3 regions of the Buttiauxella sp. BIGb0471 genome follow, and region 1 is predicted to be linked to each of the others. Evidence: predicted binding sites of a transcription regulator. Region 1 holds the regulator's gene; each other region holds the start of a gene.
The links. The regulator CRP, encoded in region 1, controls carbon source genes, mostly activating them, when cyclic AMP is high. The targets are predictions, from matches to a motif close to ATGTGANNNNNNTCACAT.
Positions count from the first base shown of each region.

Region 2: the regulator CRP is predicted to act here: its motif matches at 1,263-1,280, upstream of azuC (stress response protein AzuC).
Region 3: the regulator CRP is predicted to act here: its motif matches at 2,927-2,944, upstream of M2371_RS14435 (6-phosphofructokinase).

Region 1 is NZ_JANUEU010000004.1:13,564-17,829, forward strand. Features, by position in the region: gene M2371_RS13945 (hydrolase) at 1-174, shown strand, start outside; gene M2371_RS13950 (YheU family protein) at 176-394, shown strand; gene M2371_RS13955 (phosphoribulokinase) at 467-1,339, shown strand; gene M2371_RS13960 (OsmC family protein) at 1,370-1,774, opposite strand; gene crp (cAMP-activated global transcriptional regulator CRP) at 2,089-2,721, shown strand; gene M2371_RS13970 (YccS/YhfK family putative transporter) at 2,912-4,266, shown strand, end outside.
Region 2 is NZ_JANUEU010000001.1:685,239-689,504, reverse strand. Features, by position in the region: gene M2371_RS03230 (ABC transporter substrate-binding protein) at 1-895, opposite strand, end outside; gene azuC (stress response protein AzuC) at 1,097-1,180, opposite strand; gene M2371_RS03220 (MFS transporter) at 1,397-2,815, shown strand; gene M2371_RS03215 (RpiB/LacA/LacB family sugar-phosphate isomerase) at 2,874-3,512, opposite strand; gene M2371_RS03210 (methyl-accepting chemotaxis protein) at 3,674-4,266, opposite strand, start outside.
Region 3 is NZ_JANUEU010000004.1:120,405-124,670, reverse strand. Features, by position in the region: gene M2371_RS14450 (class II fructose-bisphosphate aldolase) at 1-142, opposite strand, end outside; gene M2371_RS14445 (PTS sugar transporter subunit IIC) at 129-1,496, opposite strand; gene M2371_RS14440 (PTS sugar transporter subunit IIB) at 1,489-1,803, opposite strand; gene M2371_RS14435 (6-phosphofructokinase) at 1,815-2,795, opposite strand; gene M2371_RS14430 (maltose acetyltransferase domain-containing protein) at 3,190-3,771, opposite strand; gene M2371_RS14425 (MFS transporter) at 3,784-4,266, opposite strand, start outside.

The DNA.
Region 1 (4,266 bases):
CCGTTTATGGATCATCATGTGATCCCGGATAAAGCCATATTGCCTGCTAATATCGAATACCAACTTACGCGCTACGGTGGGCATGTTGGGTTTGTTGGTGGGACGTTACGCCGCCCTGAAATGTGGCTTGAGCAACGCATCCCGCAATGGCTGTCTCAATTTTTGGACCAGTAATATGATGATTCCCTGGCAAGACCTGCCTCCCGAAACGCTTGATAATCTGATTGAATCCTTTGTATTACGAGAAGGCACAGATTATGGTGAACAAGAGCGCTCACTTGAGCAAAAGGTGGCTGATGTTAAGCGCCAACTGCAAAGTGGTGAAGCGGTACTGGTATGGTCAGAACTTCATGAAACGGTGAATATCATGGCTCGCGGGCAATTTCGCGGCTAAGCCTGCCTATACTGCATAATACAACTGCCTTCACCCAACCAAACTTGCTACTACGCATGGAGTTGTTGCCTTATGTCAGCCAAACATCCGGTTATTGCCGTAACAGGTTCCAGCGGCGCGGGAACGACCACCACCAGCATCGCCTTTCGTAAAATCTTCCAGCAATTAAACCTACGTGCAGCTGAAGTTGAAGGCGACAGTTTCCATCGTTTCACACGTCCTGAAATGGATATGGCGATTCGTAAAGCGCGCGACCTTGGCCGTCATATCAGCTACTTCGGGCCGGAAGCCAACGACTTCGGCTTGCTTGAACAAACGTTTATTGAGTACGGCAAAACCGGGCAGGGTAAATCACGTAAATATCTTCATACCTATGATGAAGCCGTACCCTGGAATCAGATTCCCGGCACGTTTACTCCATGGCAACCGTTACCAGAACCGACTGATGTTTTGTTTTATGAAGGCTTGCATGGCGGAGTCGTTACCCCGCAGCACGACGTCGCCAATGCCGTCGATTTACTGGTTGGCGTAGTGCCGATTGTCAACCTGGAGTGGATTCAAAAACTGGTGCGCGACACCAGCGAGCGCGGTCATTCCCGTGAAGCAGTAATGGATTCCGTCGTGCGTTCGATGGACGATTACATCAACTACATCACGCCGCAATTTTCGCGCACGCACATCAACTTCCAGCGCGTACCGACGGTAGATACCTCTAACCCGTTTGCCGCACGCGGTATTCCATCTTTAGATGAAAGTTTTGTCGTGATTCATTTTCGCGGTCTGGATGATATCGACTTCCCGTATTTGCTCGCCATGCTGCAAGGCTCATTTATTTCCCACATCAATACATTAGTGGTGCCGGGCGGCAAGATGGGACTGGCAATGGAATTGATCATGACGCCGTTAGTTAAGCGCCTGGCGGAAGGTCGGAATATCAATAATTAGGGCGGCTAAACACCGCCCTTTTACTTCACTCTAGCCTTCAATCACTTCGTAGCTATGGGTGATGTTTACGGCTTTTTCCAGCATCAACGCAACGGAACAGTACTTCTCAGCAGACAAGTCTACCGCACGCGAAACTGCATTATCTTTCAATTCCTTGCCTGTCACGATGAAATGCAGATTAATATGCGTGAACAGACGCGGCGCTTCCTCGCGGCGCTCGGAGGTCAGTTTCACTTCGCAATCAGTCACGTTGTAGCGGCCTTTTTGCAAAATAGAAACCACGTCGATTGCGCTACAACCACCAGCGGACATCAGAACCATTTCCATCGGACTGGGTGCTTTATCGCCAGAATTACCGTCCATCAGAATCTGGTGTCCAGAAGCGGACTCCCCAAGGAAGGTTAACCCTTCAACCCACTTCACTCGTGCTTGCATGTTGCTTCTCCCGTTGAAAAAATTGTCTTTCAGAGTACGCAGATTCAGCAAATCTGGCAATGGAAGGCGACCTGCGTCAAGCTGAAACGAGACAATAGGAGACACTTGTCAAAAGCTATGCTAAAACAATCCAGATGCAACATCGATACATTGACGTTATGCATGTATGCAGAGGACATCACTAATTACAGGCAGCAAGAATGACTTGCATGCCATCTCCCCAAGGTGGGGAATATTCTAATACTTGCAACGCCAGACAGGATGTTTAGCGTCCTGTCGTTGGTAGCCAGTTATAAAACAGAGGATAACCGCGCATGGTGCTTGGCAAACCGCAAACAGACCCGACTCTCGAATGGTTCTTGTCCCATTGCCACATTCATAAGTATCCATCGAAGAGCACACTGATTCACCAGGGTGAAAAGGCTGAGACGTTGTATTACATCGTCAAGGGTTCTGTGGCTGTTCTGATCAAAGATGAAGAGGGCAAGGAAATGATCCTCTCCTATCTGAATCAGGGCGATTTCATTGGCGAGTTAGGGCTGTTCGAAGAAGGTCAGGAACGTAGTGCCTGGGTTCGTGCTAAAAGTGCCTGCGAAGTGGCTGAAATTTCATATAAAAAATTCCGCCAGCTCATTCAGGTCAATCCAGACATTTTGATGCGCCTGTCTTCACAGATGGCTCGCCGTCTGCAAGTGACATCTGAGAAAGTCGGTAACCTGGCATTCCTGGATGTGACTGGTCGTATCGCGCAGACACTGCTGAACCTGGCTAAACAGCCTGATGCAATGACCCACCCGGACGGTATGCAGATTAAAATTACCCGTCAGGAAATCGGTCAGATCGTGGGTTGCTCTCGCGAAACCGTTGGTCGTATCTTGAAAATGCTGGAAGATCAAAATCTGATCTCTGCTCACGGTAAAACGATCGTCGTTTACGGCACTCGTTAATCTCCGTCTCAAAAAAGGCGTGTTGCTTCATAACACGCCTTTTTTGTCTCTAAAAAACTAAATCCGAAACCCGATTAATTGAAGCTGCAGCAAGGCAGCAAGTGAGTTCATCCCGATGAGCTTACTCAAGTAAGTAATTCGGGTGGATGAACGCAGCTAACGCCGCTGCAGCTTTAAGTAAGAAGGGTTTATGTGGCGAAGACTGATCTACCATCCTGAAGTTAACTACGCACTGCGGCAAACGCTGGTGCTGTGCCTTCCGGTGGCAGTAGGTTTGCTCTTTGGCAATCTCCAGTCCGGCCTGCTTTTCTCTTTAGTCCCTGCCTGCTGCAACATTGCAGGGCTTGATACTCCCCATAAACGCTTCTTCAAACGCCTGATCGTCGGCGGTAGCCTGTTTGCCGTCAGCAGTTTGATCATGCAGCTTTTATTGCTTTATACCTCCGTGCCGTTGCCGGTGATATTGGCTGTGATGGCGCTATTGCTGGGCGTCACAGCAGAAATCAGCTCCCTGCATGCTCGTCTGCTTCCCGCCTCACTCATTGCCGCGATCTTTACACTCAGCATGGCGGGGAATATGCCCATCTGGAAGCCAATGCTGCTGTATGTCAGCGGTACAATTTGGTACGGCGTGTTTAACTGGTTTTGGTTCTGGATGTGGCGCGAGCAGCCACTGCGCGAATCATTAAGCTTGCTCTATCGCCAACTGGCGGATTACTGCGAAGCCAAATACGGGATGCTCACGCAGCATACCGACCCTGAAAAAGCGCTGCCTCCGCTCCTGGAGCGGCAGCAAAAAGCCGTTGACCTGATCACGGTCTGCTACCAGCAATTGCACATGCTGGCGGCAAACCAGCAAAATGGCTACAAGCGCTTGTTACGTGCGTTTCAGGTCGCTCTGGATTTACAAGAACACATTTCCGTCAGCCTTCACCAACCTGCCGAAGTGCAAAAACTGGTTGAGAAAAGCCACGCTGAAGCCGTGATTCGCTGGAACGCGCAGACCATTGCAGCGCGTTTACGCGTGCTGGCTGACGACATTCTTTATCATCGGTTCCCGCAGCGGTTCACGATGGATAAACAGATTGATGCCCTTGAGAAAATCGCGCGTCAAAATCCGGATAACCCGGTTGGGCAATTTTGCCATTATCACTTCAGTCGGATTGGCCGAGTTTTACGCACCCAGCGCCCGTTGTATATCCGTGATTTGATGGAAGACCGGCAGCGTCGTTTGCCACTTTGGGCAGCACTGAAAAGCTATTTATCTTTGAAATCCGCCGCGCTGCGTAACGCCGCCAGATTAGGTGTAATGCTGACCATCGCCAGTATTTTGGGGGGATTTTTACATCTGCCTAAACCTTACTGGATTTTGATGACGGTAATGTTTGTGACGCAAAACGGCTATGGCGCAACCCGGGTGAGAATTCTTCACCGGTCGGCAGGCACCATTGCAGGTTTGGCGATAGCGGGCATCGCGCTGCACTTCCACTTTCCGCAAGATATCGCGCTGGCCGCGATGTTGGTCATTACGCTGGTCAGCTATTT
Region 2 (4,266 bases), on a different contig from region 1:
TGCTGTCGATGTTCTGGTTAAACGTCATGTACGCCAGACGCCCTTCCGGATAAATCACGAAATCAAATTTCCCGGTGGTTTTCAGGCGAGTGACATCCTGCGGATCAATCATCTTCATGTTGATTTCGCCATTTTGCAGCGCAAGATTGGCGGAGTTGCTGTCTTTAGCGAAACGGTAAGTCACGGCATCAAGTTTGGGTTTACCGTTCCAGTAATCGTCAAAACGCGTCAGCGCGTAATATTGCCCGGCACGATATTCTTTGAATTTAAAGGGACCTGAACCGACTGGAGCATCGTTTTTAGTGCTCTTTTCCAGGTCGCCATTTTCGCTGGCAAATACATGCTGCGGGATCGGGTAAATTTGAACCAGGGTGCCGACAAACGCCGCGCTCACCTGTGGCAGCGTGAATTTAACGGTCTGGTCATCAATTTTGCTGACCTGAACAGGTTTGCCACCATAAACAAACATGCTGCGGAAGAAACTGTGCTGCTTCTCATCCAGCAATTTGTTGAAGGTAAAGACGACGTCATCAGCCGTAATGGCTTTGCCATCCTGCCACTTCAGATTCGGTTTGAGTTTTAAAACGTATGAGAGGTTGTCTTCTGAAGGTGTCAGGCTTTCAGCCAGGCCCCATTCAATTTTGTCACCGTTGAAGCTATAAAGCGGAGCATATAGCGCTTGCATAATCGTCAGCGTAGTGCGGTCGCTGGCGTACAACGGGTTCATGGCTAACGGGTCACCGGTGGTTACGCCAACAATTAAATTGCCGCCATCCTGGGCTGCTTGTTTTGCTGGGGCAGGACTTGCCGCAGTTTCGGTTTTCGCATCATCACAGCCAGAAAGGGCCAGGGCCAAAGAGGCAAACAGCGCAGATAACAACAGGGGTTTACGCATTTATTCACGGACTCCGTCTCAATTAGAGACCGCATAGTGCACCAGCCATACCCACAATGTAAATAAGTGTAAAACGCATAACGTTATGCGAAAAAGTGCTAAAGCAAAAAATGTGGATATAACGCGAGCAACTGACAATTAAAAGCCAAATTTCAGGCATAAAAAAACCTGCCGCAGCAGGTTTTTCTTCAGGCTGACAAATCAGAACATGCCAGCTGGCGGTACATCTTTAAAGGTCTTGCAGTATTGTTCAAACATGCTTTTCAGGATTTTGCGCATTTTCATTGTGTGCTCCAGTTTTTTTGTTTTGCAGATGTTGCTCGTTATGGGGCTAATAATATGACATCCGTCACACAAATCAATAGTTTTGTGATGCATATCACACATTTTTCTTGTGGATTTTACAACTCAGTCACATGAAATGGCTTGCAAATCCAACACTTAACTGGTTAATTGGCTCAATTAATTTTTAAAACATTATTTTAATTTTGAGTTTCACTCATGACTAACACCCCTTCTCCGGCACCTAAACGTGGCATTTCAGGTATGGCACTGTTGGTTGCTGGCGCATTTTTCATGGAATTTCTCGACGGAACCGTCATTGCTACCGCGCTGCCCGAAATGGCAAAAACATTTGGCGTGGATGCCGTCGATCTCAACATTGGCATGAGCGCTTATTTGCTGACGCTGGCGGTGTTGATTCCAGCCAGCGGCTGGATTGCTGACAGGTTCGGCGCACGCAAAATCTTCACGCTCGCGCTGGGTATTTTCACCTTCGCCTCGGTGCTGTGCGGCATCGCCAATACGCTCGAACAGTTTGTTGCCATGCGCATTTTACAAGGCGTTGGCGGCGCGTTGATGGTGCCTGTCGGGCGACTTGCCGTATTGCGCACAACTCCCAAGCATTTGTTGATAACCGCGATTGCCACATTAACGTGGCCCGCGCTGGTGGCTCCGATCATTGGCCCGCCGCTCGGGGGGTTCATCACCAGTTATGCGTCGTGGCGCTGGATTTTCTATATCAACCTGCCGCTGGGGTTAATCGCGATGGCACTGGCATGGCGGTTGATTCCTGATATCCATGATGATTCCCGCCGTCCGTTTGACAGCATTGGTTTTGCCAGTACCGCCATTGCCATGATTAGCCTGGTGTACGGGCTGGAAATGCTCGGACAATCGCAAGTCAATGTGCTGCCAACAGTGAGTATTCTGATGCTGGGTGCGGCGGCACTTTGGTTCTCGCTCAGGCATTTTAAACGCGCAGAACACCCGATGATTCGCCTGGAAGCATTAAAGGTACAAACTTTTGGCGTGACGATGTACGGCGGCTCGCTGTTCCGAACCTCCATCAGTGCGGTGCCGTTTTTGCTGCCGCTGCTATTTCAGGTTGGCTTTGGGATGGACGCGTTCCATTCAGGTTTACTGGTTTTAGCGGTATTTGCCGGGAACCTCGCGATGAAACCGGCAACCACACCGTTGATACGCGCGTTAGGCTTTAAAAAGCTGCTGATAATTAATGGATTGCTGAACGTCGCTTCTTTGCTGGCTTGTGCATTTCTCACCCCAGACACCGCCGCATGGCTGACGATGGCGATACTGTTTTTTGGCGGTATGTTCCGTTCAATGCAATTTACCGGAATCAGCACCCTCGCCTTTTCCGATGTGCCATCCGCGCAAATGAGTTATGCCAATACGTTATTCAGCACGGCAACGCAGCTTTCCGTCGGGTTGGGGATTACGCTCGGCGCAATTGGAATTCGGTTGGGGGAAAAAGTCAGTCAGTGGCTGGATATTACCCATATTCCTGGGTTTTCGATCAAGATTTCGTTTGTGATGATCACGTTAATTTGCCTGCTTGGGCTAATCGATTTGCTGCGTTTACCCCGTGATGCAGGAACTAGCGTGTCTAAAAAGCAGTGAGTGAAAGTACAAAAAATTAAGGCCAGCAGAAGCTGGCCTTACGTATTTTCAGAAATGATTAAGCAAGGATTTCGCGAACGAATGCTTCAATTTCTTTGTTCTGGCAATTCTCGAAGAAACACTGCTGGAAGCGTTCACCAGACACAGCGGTTTTCACCAGTTCTGGGTCGATAGCACGCAGCGTATCCAGATAATTTTCTTTCACAACAGCGGCTTTAACCTGGTTCAGGATACCGGCGTTACGAACCTGCGGCTCTTTACGCTCAATTGGGTAGCCTTCGCCTTTACGGCCTGTGAACGCTTTTTCGAACATATAGCGTACGTTCAGTTCTGCACCCCAGCCAAACCCTTTCGCGAATGCCAGAGACAGCGCATTACCGTTGTTGATTTGAGAGAACAGGAACGCATCGGCTGGATCCAGGCAGTAGCCACACACCACACCTGGGTGGATGTTCAGGGACATCATTGCGCCCTGGCCTGTGCCACAACCGGTTACGACAAAATCAACCGCTTTAGAGTTCAACAGAATGCTGGCCATAATACCGAGGTGGATGTAAGTCAGGTGGTGATCCTGCTCATCGCTCATGCCTACGTTGTAAACCGGGTACTCTTTTTCAGCAGCAACCGCATTCAACTCATTAAGAATGATGGCGTTTTTTCCAGCCTGACTGTTTTCCATCATCAGTGCTATTTTCATTTCCGTCTCCTGATTGGGTCACGGGATTTCCCGCGGTGAATAGCTTGGTCTGCAGTAACGATACTATCTAGCAAACATACTTTCAAATTTAATGAAATTTTGTTTCAAAAAATAAAGGTGTGCTCACACTTCTGCATTTTGATGATAGCTCAGTCTCCAGATCAGGCCGATTTGGCGATGCGGAACATCGCCAAAATGTCGTTTAGCTGATGCGCCTGTTGCTCCAGATCAACCGACGACAACGCAGATTGATGCACCAGACTTACGTTTTGCTGTGTCACCGCATCCATCTGTCGAACGGCAATCTCCACTTGCCCTATTCCTTTGCTCTGTTCCCCCGAGGCATTGGCAATATCGCCCATAATATTGTTCACTTGCATCACAGCATCGAGGATTTCGCCCATTGCTTCGCCGGCCTTTTTCACCTGCTCTGAACCGGCGTAAATGTTATCGACGGACTCTTTAAGTAACGTTTCAATTTCTTTTGCCGCCAGAGCACTGCGCTGTGCGAGATTTCGAACCTCACTCGCCACCACCGCAAATCCTCGTCCCTGCTCACCTGCTCGCGCCGCTTCTACGGCGGCGTTGAGCGCCAGAATATTGGTCTGGAAGGAAATACTATTAATGACCGTGGTGATATCGACAATTTTGTGTGAACTGCTGGTGATGGTTTCCATGGTCGTCATGACTTTTTTCACCGACTCTCCGCCATTGCGTGCGGTTTGAGTGGCGTTTTTTGCAAGATGACTCGCAT
Region 3 (4,266 bases), 110 kb from region 1:
TCATTAACGGGCTATTGGTTGCTTTGGCAGCTTTAAAATAAGCGGGCAGCATTTCAAGGCAATGCAAATTAAAGGAGCCTACCGCTTTAAATTTACGCTCTTTGGCTACCTGTAATAAATCCGGGAAGTTATACAGACTCATGTGCTTTTTCCTCTTGAGGTTTGGTTGATTTGCCATTCACGAACCAGGCGATAAGCGCTACGAACAGGATGAATAAGCCGACAAACGTCCAGTTATTCTGGAATACATTTCCCAAAATCAGGCCGCTACTGATCACATCAGAATCACTGAAAGTCACACCGGTAAAGCCGTAGCTTTCAAGCATTGGCACCAGGATGGCTGGCAGGAAGGTAATAAACAGGCCGTGCACTACGCCGCCAATGATTGCACCGCGTCTGCCACCCATTGCGTTACCGAAAATCCCAGCAGTGCCGCCAGCAAAGAAGTTGGTCAACAAGCCAGGCAGAATCATCGCCAGGCCAAACATTGGGAAGACAATCATGCCGATGATGGAGCCGACAGTTGTGGCAAGGAAACCAACAATTACGGCATTGGGGGCGTAAGGGAACAGCACCGGGCAGTCCAGCGCCGGTTTGGCATCCGGTACGATGCGCATCGCAATACCACGGAACGCAGGCACCAGTTCGTTAAGCAGCAAACGCACACCGCTATAGAGCACGAATACCCCTGCAACAAACTGAATTGCCTGCATAAACGCAAACATCAGGTAATTCACGCCGTTGGAGTATTGGCCGATGTATTCCGGGCCTGCCGCCAGCGCCGGGATGAGGTACATAGGGATCATCACCACGGCCATCGAAAGGTAAGTGTCCTGCAAGAATTTGAAGTTATCCGGTAGCACCAGATCTTCGGTAGATTTAGAGCCCTTGCCGACAACCTTCGCCACCGCAGCCTGCACCAGATAACCAATAGTGCAGAAGTGGCCCAGAGCGACATCGTCAGAACCGGTAATGCGGCGTACCACAGGTTGAGCGAGAGCAGGCATCAGCACCGCCATCATTCCGCCGAAGATCCCGCCAGTAAGAATCAACGGTAGCCCGGTCAGCCCGGCTTTATAGCCGATAACTGCACCAATCGTTGCCATCCAAAGCAGTGCTTGCCCGGTGAGAAATATGTACTTAAACGGCGTGATGCGGGCAATGATGATGTTGACGATAAATATCACCATCAGCGTGAGTGCCACTTCGGAACCCAGCTCACGGTTTGCAAGGCCGGCAATAGCGGCCACATCGGTGATGTAGCCTTTCATACCGAAACCGTGGGTGAAGATGTCGTTCAGGAAAGTCAGCGTATCAACAATAATGTTGATACCCGCCATCATGATTAAAAAACCAAGCAGCGTTTTAAACGTCCCTTCCGCGACTTTACCCTTCGATTTTTTTTGCAGCAAAAGACCGAGCATGGCAATAAAGGCAATCAATATTGATGCCTGTCCTAGCAGGTCTTTAACAATAAAGTTAATGATGCTATTCATGGTCGAATACCTTCACATTGCGTTCTTTTAAAAAGGCGACAATCTTTTGTTCGATTTCGTCTTTATCCGTGAGACGGTGCAGCACAATGACGCGTTTAATTTCCTCTTCGCTGGCATCGGCCGTTAAAATATCGGCGAAGGTTTTTTGCGTTAAAATAATGTCAGATTTAAAGGCCCCAGCCTCTGATACGGTGGTGTGATCAATTTCTGCCGGGATCTGAAGTTTTTTAAGTACTGCAGTTGCAGCCATTTCAATGGCGAAACTGGAACCTAAACCACAGCCGCATACACAAAGAATTTTAAGCATTGAAAGTCTCCTCAAATAATATTGAGCTGCTTCGCTAATTTATAATGATGCCCTTCGGTGTCGACGAGGCGTTTTTGCATACTGATTAAATCTATAGGGATCGGTTTATTACTCGAATTAATAATAATGGCTTTATTTCTCATGCCGGACTGGATACAACGAACGACTTCACCTGCCATAATAGTGCCCTGATAAATTTCCTCGCAGGTAGGGTCACCGTTACGCAAGCTATAACCAATAATCGACTTACGAATTCGTACGCCAATTTTTGGCTCAAGCTGTTTGATCATGGTGTCAATCGCCCCCTGGAAACCGGGGGAATATTCTTTGGTGTAACCTTCAGAGCAAAGGATTACGACGCTGTTTTGTGTCTCAAGGCGTGCGCTAATCTTGTGTGCCAGTTCGCTCAACGACTGCTGGCATTCAGGGATGAGCGCAAAATCAGCATTGCTTTTAATCGCCGATTGCAGCGTCAATTCACCGCAGTAGCCGCCGAGCAGCTCAACCATAAAAACCCGCCCTGGCAAAGCGCGGCCTGTATTACGCAGCTTGCCGACTTCTTTAATGACTTGTTCACAGGCGGTTGAAAAACCAATGGTGTAATCACTGCCGTAAACATCGTTGTCGATAGTCATACCGACACCGAAACAATTCACACCATATTCGCTAAGGTTATTCAGAAACTGTAAGGATCCGTCTCCGCCTGCCATAATAAGCACATCGATATGCAGGGTTTTTAACTGTTTTGCGATAGTTTCATATTCGCTACCCATTAATTTACGATGAGTTCTGCCTGAAGACATAATCGGAATGGCAGCAACAGAAAAATCCACTAGATCTCGTACGGAAATAGCCTGGTGATTATTCTGCAATAAACCCGGAATACCACCGTTAAACAAAACGATTTCTGCTTGTGCCAGTCGGGAAATCTGAAAAACAAAATTATTTATTCCCGTGACATCACCGCCGCTAATTACCATGCCGATTCTCATGACGCTCGCCTCGTTTATTTGCTTGCAGACATTTTTCCCTTTAAACAAGACTTGAATTTGCAACGGATGTCACAAAAGCAGGATTCATTTAAGCCTGGAGGTAATTGACAGAGGGTTTCAAGGGGCGTTTTTTGTGATATAAATCACAGCTAATTAATGGCGGGAGGCAAAAAATTTGTTGAAAATATTTTATATTTCAATGGATTAATCTTGGTGGGTGAAAACTAATAATATCTGCGTGTATTTGGTTTTGATGGGGAATTATTAGCTTTCAAAAATGTGACTACTAACGCATTTTTATATGGCTGAAAAGGAATGGGGTTAATTTAGATGTCTAAAAGAAATAAGCGTGAAGACGGATATGCCATCCGTCTTCATCATTTAAAAGGGCATTCTAATCAGCAAAAGACAATTTATCTTCCACGGAAATGTCACGCAGCACCCGGCAAGGCACGCCTGCGGCAACCACGTTTGGCGGAATAGATTTTGTCACTACGCTGCCCGCGCCAATCACGCTGTTGCGGCCAATCACCACGCCTGGGTTGATGATGACGCCCGTTCCCAGCCACACGTTATCTTCAATGATGACGGGCAAAGAGAACTGCTGCCCGGTGATGCGGATCTCCGGGTCTATCGGATGCCCGGCGGTAGAAATAGTCACATTGGGTGCAACCATCACGTTATCGCCGATCGTCACCGTGGCATCGTCCACCACGATGAAATTAAAGTTAGCGTAAAAGTTTTTGCCGATATGCGTGTGGCTGCCATAAGCCACGCGAATGGGCGGCTCGACCCAGCAATTTTCGCCCACGCTGCCAAACAATTGCTGGAGCAGTTCGGCACGGTGAGCCTCTTGCGAAGGGCGCGTCATGTTGTAGTCATAGACCAACTCTTTGCCTGCCCGGCGCTCTTCCGGCAACCCTTCACAGTGGTCCGTATACAGCTCGCCAACTTCCATTTTTCTTCGTACTGACATGTTCTTTCTTCCTTAATTTGCCGGAGCTGCCGCAGTTTGTGGGAGCGGGACTCTGTGATTTGACAGGGTAAACGCTGACACGACGGTGATGGTCAGCACGATACCGCCCAGAATCAGATAGGTATCCTGGAAGCCAATCTTATCGTACATATTTCCGGCAAAAGCCGAGAGGAAAATCGCCGCGGACTGTTTGGCAAACTGGAAACCAATCAAATAAATCGTGGCTGACAGGCGGGTGTCGAACACGCCGGTAATATATTTAAATGCCCCAACCAACAGGAACGGCACTTCCAGCGCGTGCAACATTTTGAGTGCAATCACTTCAAACGCGGAGGTGGCGAAAGCCGAGCCGATGATACGTGTGGTCATGATCGCCCCGGCAATCAGCAGCGTGTTTTTGGCGCCGATGCGGTTAATGATCCACGGCGAGCAGAACATAATAATCGCGTTACAAATTTCTCCGGCAGTGGTCGCAAAACCGAAGGCTTGGGTGCC